Regions from separate parts of the Nocardia sp. NPDC049149 genome, predicted to be linked through region 3. Evidence: riboswitches for the same ligand, from Rfam matches in the RefSeq annotation. Region 3 holds a riboswitch; each other region holds the start of a gene.
What was found. A riboswitch is a leader RNA that binds a small molecule or an ion and turns the genes downstream of it on or off. The one in region 3 is predicted to bind S-adenosylmethionine.
Positions count from the first base shown of each region.

Region 1: linked by a shared signal. The riboswitch ahead of ACGFNJ_RS32680 (2OG-Fe(II) oxygenase) and the one ahead of ACGFNJ_RS22430 (homoserine O-acetyltransferase) in region 3 are both predicted to bind S-adenosylmethionine.
Region 2: linked by a shared signal. The riboswitch ahead of ACGFNJ_RS02155 (rhodanese-like domain-containing protein) and the one ahead of ACGFNJ_RS22430 (homoserine O-acetyltransferase) in region 3 are both predicted to bind S-adenosylmethionine.

Region 1 covers NZ_JBICTD010000009.1:242,826-246,092, forward strand. Annotated here, with positions in the region: gene ACGFNJ_RS32670 (MFS transporter) at 1-228, opposite strand, end outside; gene ACGFNJ_RS32675 (tRNA-dependent cyclodipeptide synthase) at 225-944, opposite strand; gene ACGFNJ_RS32680 (2OG-Fe(II) oxygenase) at 944-1,717, opposite strand; SAM riboswitch class IV at 1,872-1,990, opposite strand; gene ACGFNJ_RS32685 (alpha/beta fold hydrolase) at 2,331-3,267, shown strand, end outside.
Region 2 covers NZ_JBICTD010000001.1:430,599-433,865, forward strand. Annotated here, with positions in the region: gene ACGFNJ_RS02145 (RpiB/LacA/LacB family sugar-phosphate isomerase) at 1-296, opposite strand, end outside; gene ACGFNJ_RS02150 (O-succinylhomoserine sulfhydrylase) at 387-1,601, opposite strand; gene ACGFNJ_RS02155 (rhodanese-like domain-containing protein) at 1,633-2,049, opposite strand; SAM riboswitch class IV at 2,063-2,179, opposite strand; gene ACGFNJ_RS02160 (hypothetical protein) at 2,244-2,690, opposite strand; gene ACGFNJ_RS02165 (FAD-dependent oxidoreductase) at 3,041-3,267, shown strand, end outside.
Region 3 covers NZ_JBICTD010000005.1:374,721-377,987, forward strand. Annotated here, with positions in the region: gene ACGFNJ_RS22420 (MFS transporter) at 1-39, opposite strand, end outside; gene ACGFNJ_RS22425 (TetR/AcrR family transcriptional regulator) at 266-982, shown strand; SAM riboswitch class IV at 1,024-1,134, shown strand; gene ACGFNJ_RS22430 (homoserine O-acetyltransferase) at 1,231-2,391, shown strand; gene ACGFNJ_RS22435 (TetR/AcrR family transcriptional regulator) at 2,482-3,135, opposite strand.

The DNA.
Region 1 (3,267 bases), on a different contig from region 3:
CCTGCCGAGGCGATCGGCGATCCGGCCCGCGGTGACCATGAACATCGACAGCGCCATCAGGAAAACGCCGAGGGTGAGCTCGGTATTCGACGGCCCAGCATGCAGGTCGTCGCCGATGGCAGGCAGCGCGGTGGTGACGATCGTCAGGTCGATGCACCCGAGAAACGAGGCCACCGCCAGCCCGGTGAAGCCGATCAACCGCCGTTGGGTGGGGATCGCTATGGTCATTCCACTCCCGTCGTTGTGTTCGATGCCGACTTTCGCTTCTTGAAACGCAAGGGCAGCCAGGCGACTCGCTCCGGATGCTCCGGCTCGACGAACAGTTCGCGCGTGCGGCCCATCGCTGCGGATATCCGCTGCGGGTAGATCACATAGTCGAATCCCTCATGCGCCCACAGCGGCATGATGATCGGGCATTCCTCCAAAAGGTAAGCACGGCACGATGTCCGGACCGCGTCCTGATCAACGTCGGGTTCCCGGGACACTCGTCGTTCGATGAATCGGTCGATGGTGCTGTCGATGGCGCGCCGGTAGGGCTCGTCGGTCTCGTAAGCCTGCTCGACCGCGTCGTAGAGGTCACCGTAGCGAGGATGGGACAGTGCGAAGTCCCATCGCAAAACGTTGGTGGGGCAGTCGATCTGGTCCAGATAGCCGATGTTGCGGACCAGCCATTCGTCGCCGGCGATCCTGGCCCGCGCATGCCGGTCGACATCGCTTCCGCCACTGAGGTTGTGCCGCTGCAGGGTGTCCGCGACGGCGATCGCGCATCGACCGAAGTTCGAGCGATTGATCAAATCGATGGTCGCGGCGAGCTTTTCGCCCTCGTGGTACTCGGCGCCGACGCTGACAAGCAGGACCGTCGAGCGGCCTTCGGTCGTGATGCCGTCCGACCGTAGGTCGTATGCCGCCTTGTGGGACGCCGAGAGCAGCGTGGTCGTCGTCATCAGCTCCACACCTTCAGCGAGTCGGCCGGATCACTGACACCGATGAACAATCCGATGGTGATGCGGGGACGGTCCTGCGAGGGCGCGACGGCATGGACACGGCGCGGGTCGATGAAGATCGCGTCCCCGACCCGCGGCGCGATCACCAGCGCCGGGTCGCCGACGGTGGCGCGGTCGATCCCGTACACGCGTTCACCGGAGCGATTCCGATACTCTCCCTCGTCGGGGTAGTCGTCCCAGATCTGTAATTCCCCGCCGCGGTCCGGCACGTCCAGGTAGACGTTGACCGACAGCTGCCGCGTAATGCGAATACCGAAGTCCTCCGGCAGGTTTCGGCTGACATTGTCGGTGTGCGGCTCGAGATCGACACCGGCGAGCTGGTAGCGCGCGACACCGGCGAAGAACGCCTGCCCGTCGCGCCGCAGCAAACTCGCCCCGGACGGCCAGATCTCGTCGAGCAGCAGTCGCAGGTCGTCCGCCGGATACGAATAGGGCGAGGCGATCTCGCGCAGGCGCTCGATATTGTCGCGCGCCTCGTCGAAGTACTGCCCGCGGCCCGCGTCGCTGCTCGTCTCGGAAAATGCGTGGCCGATGCGCCGGAACTGCGGATCGGTGGCCAGTGGGCCGTGATCCTGCCTGCCGACGAACGCCTTTCGTAAGTGATCGAGCGCGTCGGGCCGGACGAATCCGCCGAGCCGCACCGCGTGCACCGCCCCGTTCAGCAGCGCGGTCAGCGATTCGTGATCGAATCCCTGCCTGGTGGTGTCCAACACGCGGTCTCCGAGAGATGGCGTGGCCGTAGCCATGTCGTTCCCCTCTGGTTGTCGCTCGATGGACCGGCCACCGGCCCGGGCGTGCGGAAGGAGCTAGTCGACACAGACATGATTCGACCCCCGATCCCACCGTCAGGGCCCCAGAAAACGACGGAGCCCGCGCTTGCCCGGACCGCGGTACGCGGCTCGGCCTGGTCTTGACCCGGGGCACCCCGCCGCGGATGGAGGGTTGCCGGCCAGCTAGCCGGGGACTTGACGCTGGCACTCTTGACCTGAAATAAGAATCGCGCACGCCAGATGTGTTGTCACGCTTTAGAATCGGGTTGATTTTACGTGGTCACGGTGCCCAATCGGCGGGCGATGGTGCGGACGGTTCGTTTCCGGTAGCGCGCCCGCTATCGACTGTGCCATTGGGGTTGAGCGGCAGTTCGTCGAGGATCGTGCGCGCGGTCGGGACCACGACTACCGCCCCGGAACATCGGGGGCACCACACACCCTTGGTGGCGATCAGCCCACCCCCGTGGGGCAATACCTCAGCACTCGGGTCCCTAAAAGCGGCAGCACATCCGGCGCACAGTTAGACAAGTCCACCGCAACCCGACCGGAGCCACCGATGTCGATCTCGAGCACCCGCGCCACCTCGGCCGAACGTCGTGCCACGATCTCGACCGCCGACGGTGTTGCCCTCGCGGTGCGCGAATACGGACCGCGCAGTGCCGAACTCACCGTCGTCCTCCTGCACGGCCATTGCCTGCGCACCGAATCCTGGACCGACGTCCGCGATTCCTTACTCCGCCAATTCCCGCACGCCAGGGTCGTCTGCTACGACCACCGCGGCCACGGCGACTCCACCGCCGCCCCGCGCGACACCTACACCCTCGACCAGCTCGGCCACGACCTGCACACCGTGCTCGACGCGGTCGCCCCCACCGGCCCCCTGATCCTGGTCGGCCACTCCATGGGCGGCATGACCGCACTCACCTACCTGAGCCAGCACCCGCATCAGATCGGCACCCGCATCGTCGGCGTCGCGCTGCTCGCCACCGCCGCAAGCGGTCTCGCCGACGCGGGCTTCGGCCGGCTCCTCCGCCACCCGATCATCTCGCTCTTCCAGGCCGCCGTTCGTTGCGCTCCCCGCACCATGCAGCACGCAAAACGCCTCGCCTGCAAGGTCTTCGCCCCGATCGTCCGCACCGCCGAGTTCGGCAACCGCAAGATCAGCCCCCGAGTGCTGGCGCTGGCCAACGCCATGCACAACGAAACCCCCATCGTCACCATGGCCACCTTCTTGACCAGCTTCATGGCCTACGACCAAACCGCCACCCTCCCAGCCCTTTCCAAGATCCCCACGCTCATCCTCTGCGGCGCCGCCGACCTGATGACCCCGCCCTCGCACTCCGTCGCCATGGCCACCGCTGTCGAATACTCCGACCTCGTGATCCTCGACGGCGCAGGCCATTCGATCATCCTCGAACAGCCGGCCCGCGTCGCCGAAGCCCTGTCCCGCCTCCTCACCCGCACCGGCGCCACCCCCAAACCCACCCACCTCA
Region 2 (3,267 bases), on a different contig from region 3:
TTCCAGGTGCGGGCGCCTGACGCGGTCGAGGCATCTGCGCAGAGTGCGGCTCGCACACCGTGCACCTTGTTCGCGGCAATCGACGCGCCGGTCCCGGTCCAGCAGCACACGATCGCCTGCTCGGCCCGCCCCTCGGCGACATCCCGCGCCGCCGCCTCGCTCGCCCAGGCCCAATCGTCGCGCTCGGCCTCCGACAGCGCCCCGTGCAGGATCGTGTCGTGCCCGCGCCGACCGAGCTCGGCAACCAGCTCGCCTGCCACCCCGGCGTACTCGTCCGCCGCCACCGAAATCCGCATACGCCCAGCGTAATGCGGCTTCGATCCGAGTGGTGGCCGCTTCGCGCCCGACCCGGTCCCGCACAGGCGGTGACCGAGCCGGCGCGAACGTCAGCTCAGAGCGTGTTCGAGGTCGGCGAGGAGGTCTTCGACATCCTCCAGGCCGACGGAAATCCGCACGACACCGTCGGTCAGCCCGATAGTGGCACGCCCTTCGGGGCCCATGGCCCGGTGCGTGGTGGTGGCAGGGTGGGTGATCAAGGACTTCGCGTCACCGAGGTTGTTGGAGATGTCGATGACGCGCAGCCGGTTGAGCACCTCGAAAGCCCGCTTCTTCGCCTCGTGCGCAGTCGCATTCAGCTCGAAGGTGACCACGGTGCCGCCTGCACTCATCTGGCTGTTGGCCAGTGCATGCTGCGGATGTGATTCCAGGAAGGGATATCTCACCCAGCTGACGGCCTTGTTGCTCTCCAGGAACCGGGCGATCCGCAAGGCGGACTCGGTCGAATGCCGCACCCGCAGCGGCATGGTCTCCAAGCCCTTGAGCAAGGTCCACGCGTTGAACGGGCTCAGCGCCGGACCGGTATGGCGCATCAGCGTTTTCACCGGTCCGTCGATGTAGTCCTGTGCGCCGAGGATGGCGCCGCCGAGCACTCGGCCCTGACCATCGATGTGCTTGGTGCCGGAGTAGACGACCACATCGGCGCCGAGCTCGAAGCCGCGCTGCAGCAGCGGGGTGGCAAAGACGTTGTCCAGCACCACCTTCGCGCCCGCCGCATGCGCGAGCTCGGTGACCCGGCGCACATCGACGAGCGTCTGCATCGGGTTGGCGGGCGTCTCGAAGAACACCGCCTGAGTGGGCACCGACAGCGCCTGCTCCCACTGGTCCAGGTCCTCGCCGTCGACGAAGACGGTCTCGATGCCCCAGCGCGGCAGGATCTCGTTGCACACCACGAAGCAGGACCCGAACAGGCTGCGCGCGGCCACCAGTCGGTCGCCTGCACCGAGCAACGCGCCCAAAGCGGTGAACACCGCGGACATTCCGCTCGCGGTGGCGAAACACGCCTCGGCGCCGTCGAGCAGCCGCATCCGCTCCTCGAACATGGCGACCGTCGGATTGCCGTACCTGGAGTAGACGAAATGCTCGACGTCACCGGTGAACGCCGCCTCGGCGGCCTCCGCGCTCTCGTAGACGAAGCCGGAGGTCAGATACAGCGCCTCGGAGGTTTCCTCGAAACCGGAGCGCCGCAACCCGCCGCGCACGCCGAGCGTGCCGGGGCCGACGCCCTCGGGCAGCGGCTTGTCGAACGCACCACCGGTGATCATGACCGCCTCCCGGCAGCGTGACAGCACCCACTCATGACTGCCGCCACGGCAATCCGAGGGCACGCCAGCCGGAGCCGCCGCGATGCCCGTTCTCGTCGAGCGGACCCTCGAAGCCCTCGAGCACGTTGTAGGACGTGCCGAAGCCCGCGTTGGTCGAGGCGATCGCCGCGCCGATGGAGCGCTGGCCCGACCGACAGAGGAAGATCACCGGTGCCTCGGGGTTGTGCCCCTCCAGCTCCTTGACCAGCTCTTCGGTGAACTCGCTGTTGCGGGTGCCGGTGGCGTCGACCCATTCGATCAGCACGGTCTCCCGCTCGATCGAACTGGTGTCTGGCACGCCGACGAACTTCCACTCGGCGGCAGTACGCACGTCGACCAGAATGGCTTCCGGATTGTCCCGCAACAGGTCCCAGGCCTGCTGTGGGGTGATGTCACCGGCATAACTCATGTGGACCTCCTAGAATCCGCACTTGCCGCGCTCAGGTTTGACGCACGGCCAGGTCGTCACCCGGAGCACCCCACCGCGGAGGAGGGTTGCCGACCAGTATTGCCGGGGCTTGTCACTGGTTCTCATGACCTTCGATTGAGATTGCCTGGACAGGGGTCAACCTGTCAAACGGCTGTTCAAGAGGTGAGAAACGGTTACGTGCAGACCAGCCATTTGTTGCCGGATCGGGTCAGATTCCAGGTCGCGGTCTGCTCGACGCCGTCGACTTTGGTCGTCACGGTCGCCTTAGCCCGGTCGCCATCGACCATCGGATCGACGAGTTGCGTGATTTCCACGGTCTTTCCGCGCCCGGATCGTCCGGCCAGCGGCGACCGCTCCGGCACGAAGCCCTGGCAGCCCGTGCCTGGTGGGGGCACTGCCTCGGTTTGGTTGGAGCCCTCGACGAAGCCACGCACCGCTGCGGCGATCCGGTCGGATTCTGTGACATTTTTCTCAGCGGGCGAGAGCACCCCGCCGAGGATGATCGCGCCGAGCACGAGCACCGCGACAACGGCCGCCGCGACGAACGGCGCGACCGACCGTTTGTCGGTCTGATCGACCACGATGACCTCGTCGTCCGCGGGCGGTTGCTGATCGCTCATAACGACGATGATCCCTGGTCGGCCCGGTTATCCGCCGACCACCCCCACACGATGCGGCGGCCTGCGCCGATGCCGGCGACACCGCGAGGTGATTCGGGCACGCGCAGTGGGTAACCGGGACGGAACGGGCAGTGCGGCATCCACTCAGTTCACGCACCGCCCGGGGCCGCACTCGCCACCACCGATAGAATCGCGGGACTGCGGCCTGCTGTCATAGCCGCGGCAGGAGTGGCCACGAGCCGACGACTCCGGTGTCCGCATCGACAGGTGCAACCAGCCAGCGCGTAACTTAGCCTAGGCTAAGGAAGACGCCGTAATTGTTCTCGACCAATAAAGGGTGCGCGTAAAAGATGACCGAACAGAGTGCAGGTTCCCGCCCGCTCCGCATCGCCATCGTTGGCGCCGGACCGGCCGGTATCTACGCCGCAGACGCCCTGATGAAGTCCGATGCCGAGGTGAGCATCGACCTCTTCGAGCGGATGCCCGCGCCGTTCGGGCTGATTCGCTACGGCGTCGCACCGGACCACCCGCGCATCAAGGGCATCATCACCGCCCTGCACAAGGTCCTCGACAAGCC
Region 3 (3,267 bases):
CAGCGAGATGGTCACGATGGTCGCGTCGAGGACCACCATGAGCTGGGCCAATGCGATCACCGCCAGGGCAAGCCAGCGGGCGGAACTGCCCCGCTGGGTCGGAACGTCTACCGCGGTCGCAGTGTCGGTCACTGTGGTCTCCTCGTCGTTCGAAGTGCTCGACCATCCTGACACTTGGCGACATTTGTCGTCAAGGGAAAAATGTCGCACTCCGACATTTGGCGGTTCAAGACAAGAAGAGGACGGTGTGCGATAGCATGTGAACATGCTCGAGTCACCGACGCCGACGGGCGCGAGTGCCGCAGCGGAACACCCTGCGAGCGCCACCCCACCCCACGGACCGCACCCGGCCGGACTGCGTGAACGCAAGAAGGAACAGACCAGGTTGCGGATCATCGAAGTGGGCCTGAACCTGTGCGACACACAGGGATTCGACGCGACCACCATCGAGCAGATCGCCAACGCCGCCGACATCTCGCCGCGCACGATCAATCGGTACTTCGAGAGCAAGGAAGACATCGTGCTCGGGCCGGTGGTCGACTTCGGGGCCGCCATCGCCGAAACGCTGCGTGGGATGCCGGTCACTGGCAACGAGCTGCAGTCATTGCGCGAAGCGTTCCTGCAGGTCGTCGACCGAGCGTCGGCCGACAACGCCACCGGCCCGGTCACCTTCCGCCGATTCCAGCAAATGCGGCGAATCATGCGCGGCAGTTCGGCGGTCAGCGTGCGCAGCATCGATCACGCCGAGGCCAAGAACGCCCCGATCGCCGGTGTGCTGGCCGAGCGGCTCGGCACCCAGCCCGACGCCCTGCCGGTGCGGATGATCCTCGGCGTCTGGCAGTTGGTCGGCCAGCTCGGCATGGAATGCCAGGAGGTCGCGTTCGATGACGACGATCTCGAGTCCGCGGCACAAGCCTCGCGCGCGGCCTTCACCTCGACATTCGACGAGTTCCTTCGCATCTGCTGCGCCGATCGCGGGTGAGGTTTCGGGCCGCGCGCGGCCGTTGGCTATGATGCGAAACAGGTCATGAGTGCCAGCGCGAAGCCCCGGCTTGCTGGACGGCAACCCTCCAGCAGCGGTGGGGTGCTCCGGGTGATGACCGGGCTCTCGAAGGTCGAGAGCAAGCGCGCCGTCCAGGAGGTTCCCTTAATGTGTCGTTTCCCGTTACCCGAGAACCACCTCGCATCGACCATGCATGCACAGTCCGCCGGTGTCACGGCGGCGGCGACGTGACCGTGGATACCGAACCGAGCGTCGCACGCGCCGCCGGGGTGGCCCTGCCACCGCCGGACGGACGCCTCGGCATCATCCCGATCGGCGACCTGACGCTGGAAAGCGGCGCGGTCATTCCGCAGGTCCATCTGGCCGTGCAGCGCTGGGGTGAGCTCTCCCCGGAGTTGGACAACGTGGTGCTGGTCGAGCACGCACTGACCGGCGATTCGCACGTGGTCGGTCATCCGGACGACATCCACCCGCTGCCGGGGTGGTGGGACGGGATGGTCGGGGCCGGCTGTCCGCTCGACACCGACGAGTGGTGCGTGATCGCGACGAACGTGCTCGGCGGCTGCAAGGGCAGCACCGGGCCTTCGACCCTGGCGCCGGACGGAAAGCCTTGGGGTGCACGGTTTCCGGAGATTTCCATCCGGGACCAGGTGGCGGCCGAAGCCGCACTGATGGACCGGCTCGGCATCGACCGCCTCGGCGCCGTCGTCGGCGGGTCGATGGGCGGCATGCGGGTGCTGGAGTGGATGGTCGGCGCGCCGGACCGGGTCGGCGCCGCACTGGTCCTCGCCGTCGGCGCCCGCGCCACCGCCGACCAGATCGGCACCCAGACCACCCAGATCGCCGCGATCAAGGCCGATCCGGACTGGCAGGGCGGCGACTACCACGACACCGACCGCGCCCCGATGAGCGGCATGGGCATCGCGCGCCGGATCGCGCACCTGACCTATCGCACCGAGGACGAACTCGACCATCGCTTCGAGAACAACGCGCAGGACGCCGAGGATCCCTGGCAGGGTGGGCGTTACGCGGTGCAGAGCTACCTGGATCACCAGGCCGACAAGCTGTGCAACCGTTTCGATCCCGGCACCTACGTGCTGCTGACCGAGGCGATGAACCGGCACGACATCGGGCGCGGGCGCGGTGGGGTGCACGCGGCATTGGCCGCTACGCCGGTGCCGTGCGTGGTCGGCGGTGTCGACTCGGATCGGTTGTATCCGTTGCGCACTCAGCGCGAACTCGCGGACGGGCTGCCCGGCTGCGACCGACTGGAGATCGTGCATTCGCGCGATGGGCACGACGGGTTCCTCACCGAGGCGACGGCGGTGTCGAAGCTGCTGATCGAGACGGTGCGGTTGGCTCGGCTGCATCGCCGGCGCCGCGACTGAGTTCGCTTCGCAGGCAGCGCTGTTCGCCGAGCGAGCGCGGATTGTTCGGCGCGCCGACCACGGTCCGACCGAAAGCGGCTCGGGCGCAGGTTATTCCGCGGTCGGCGCGCCGACGAGCAGCCGGACGATGGCGTGTACGAAGCCCTGCAGGCGTTCCCTGGGATACTCGTCCGGCTCGCTGACCGCCAGCCGGCCGAGCATCTCGGCGACCTGCAGCAGCGAGTTGGTGAGCAGGGCGGAATCCACACCCGCCCATCGAGGTTCGAGCGTCGTGCCCATCCGGACCAGCGCTTCGGCCTGATCGAAGATGCCTGCCCGCGACGTCCGTAGCGCTTCGCGGTATTCGTCGGGCGCATTGCCAGGACCCGCCAGGATGAGTCGCCACCTGGTCGGATTCTCCAGTGCCACACCGACGAACGCCTCGACCGTCGCCGAGGCGGCAACCACCGGGTCGGCGCCCATCAGGTCCGCGGGCAGGGTGTCGGCGACCTGCTCGAGGCCGCGTTCGCGTTCCCGTTCCAGCAGTGCCGCAACGAGTTCGGCGCGGGTCTTGAAGACGGTGTAGAGCACCGGCTTGCCGACGCCCGCCTCCTGGGCGACCGCCTCCATGCTCAGCTCGTGCAGTTCCACCCGGCTCAGCACCGTGAATGCGGCGTCGAGCAGTTGCGCCCGCCGCTGCTCGGGGGGTAGGCGGGGCGCATAGCGCCTGCGCGGCCCGTCCGCCCTGGCCCGCGATGTCGTCACTGCCGCCTCACCTTCATGCGGTCCATCCTGGCACCCGCCCCGGTATCGATCCGAATCTCGCCGGTAACAAATGATACGCACCCGTTGTATTCATTTCGAGCAATTGCTACGGTTGCGTTGCATTCACCCCGC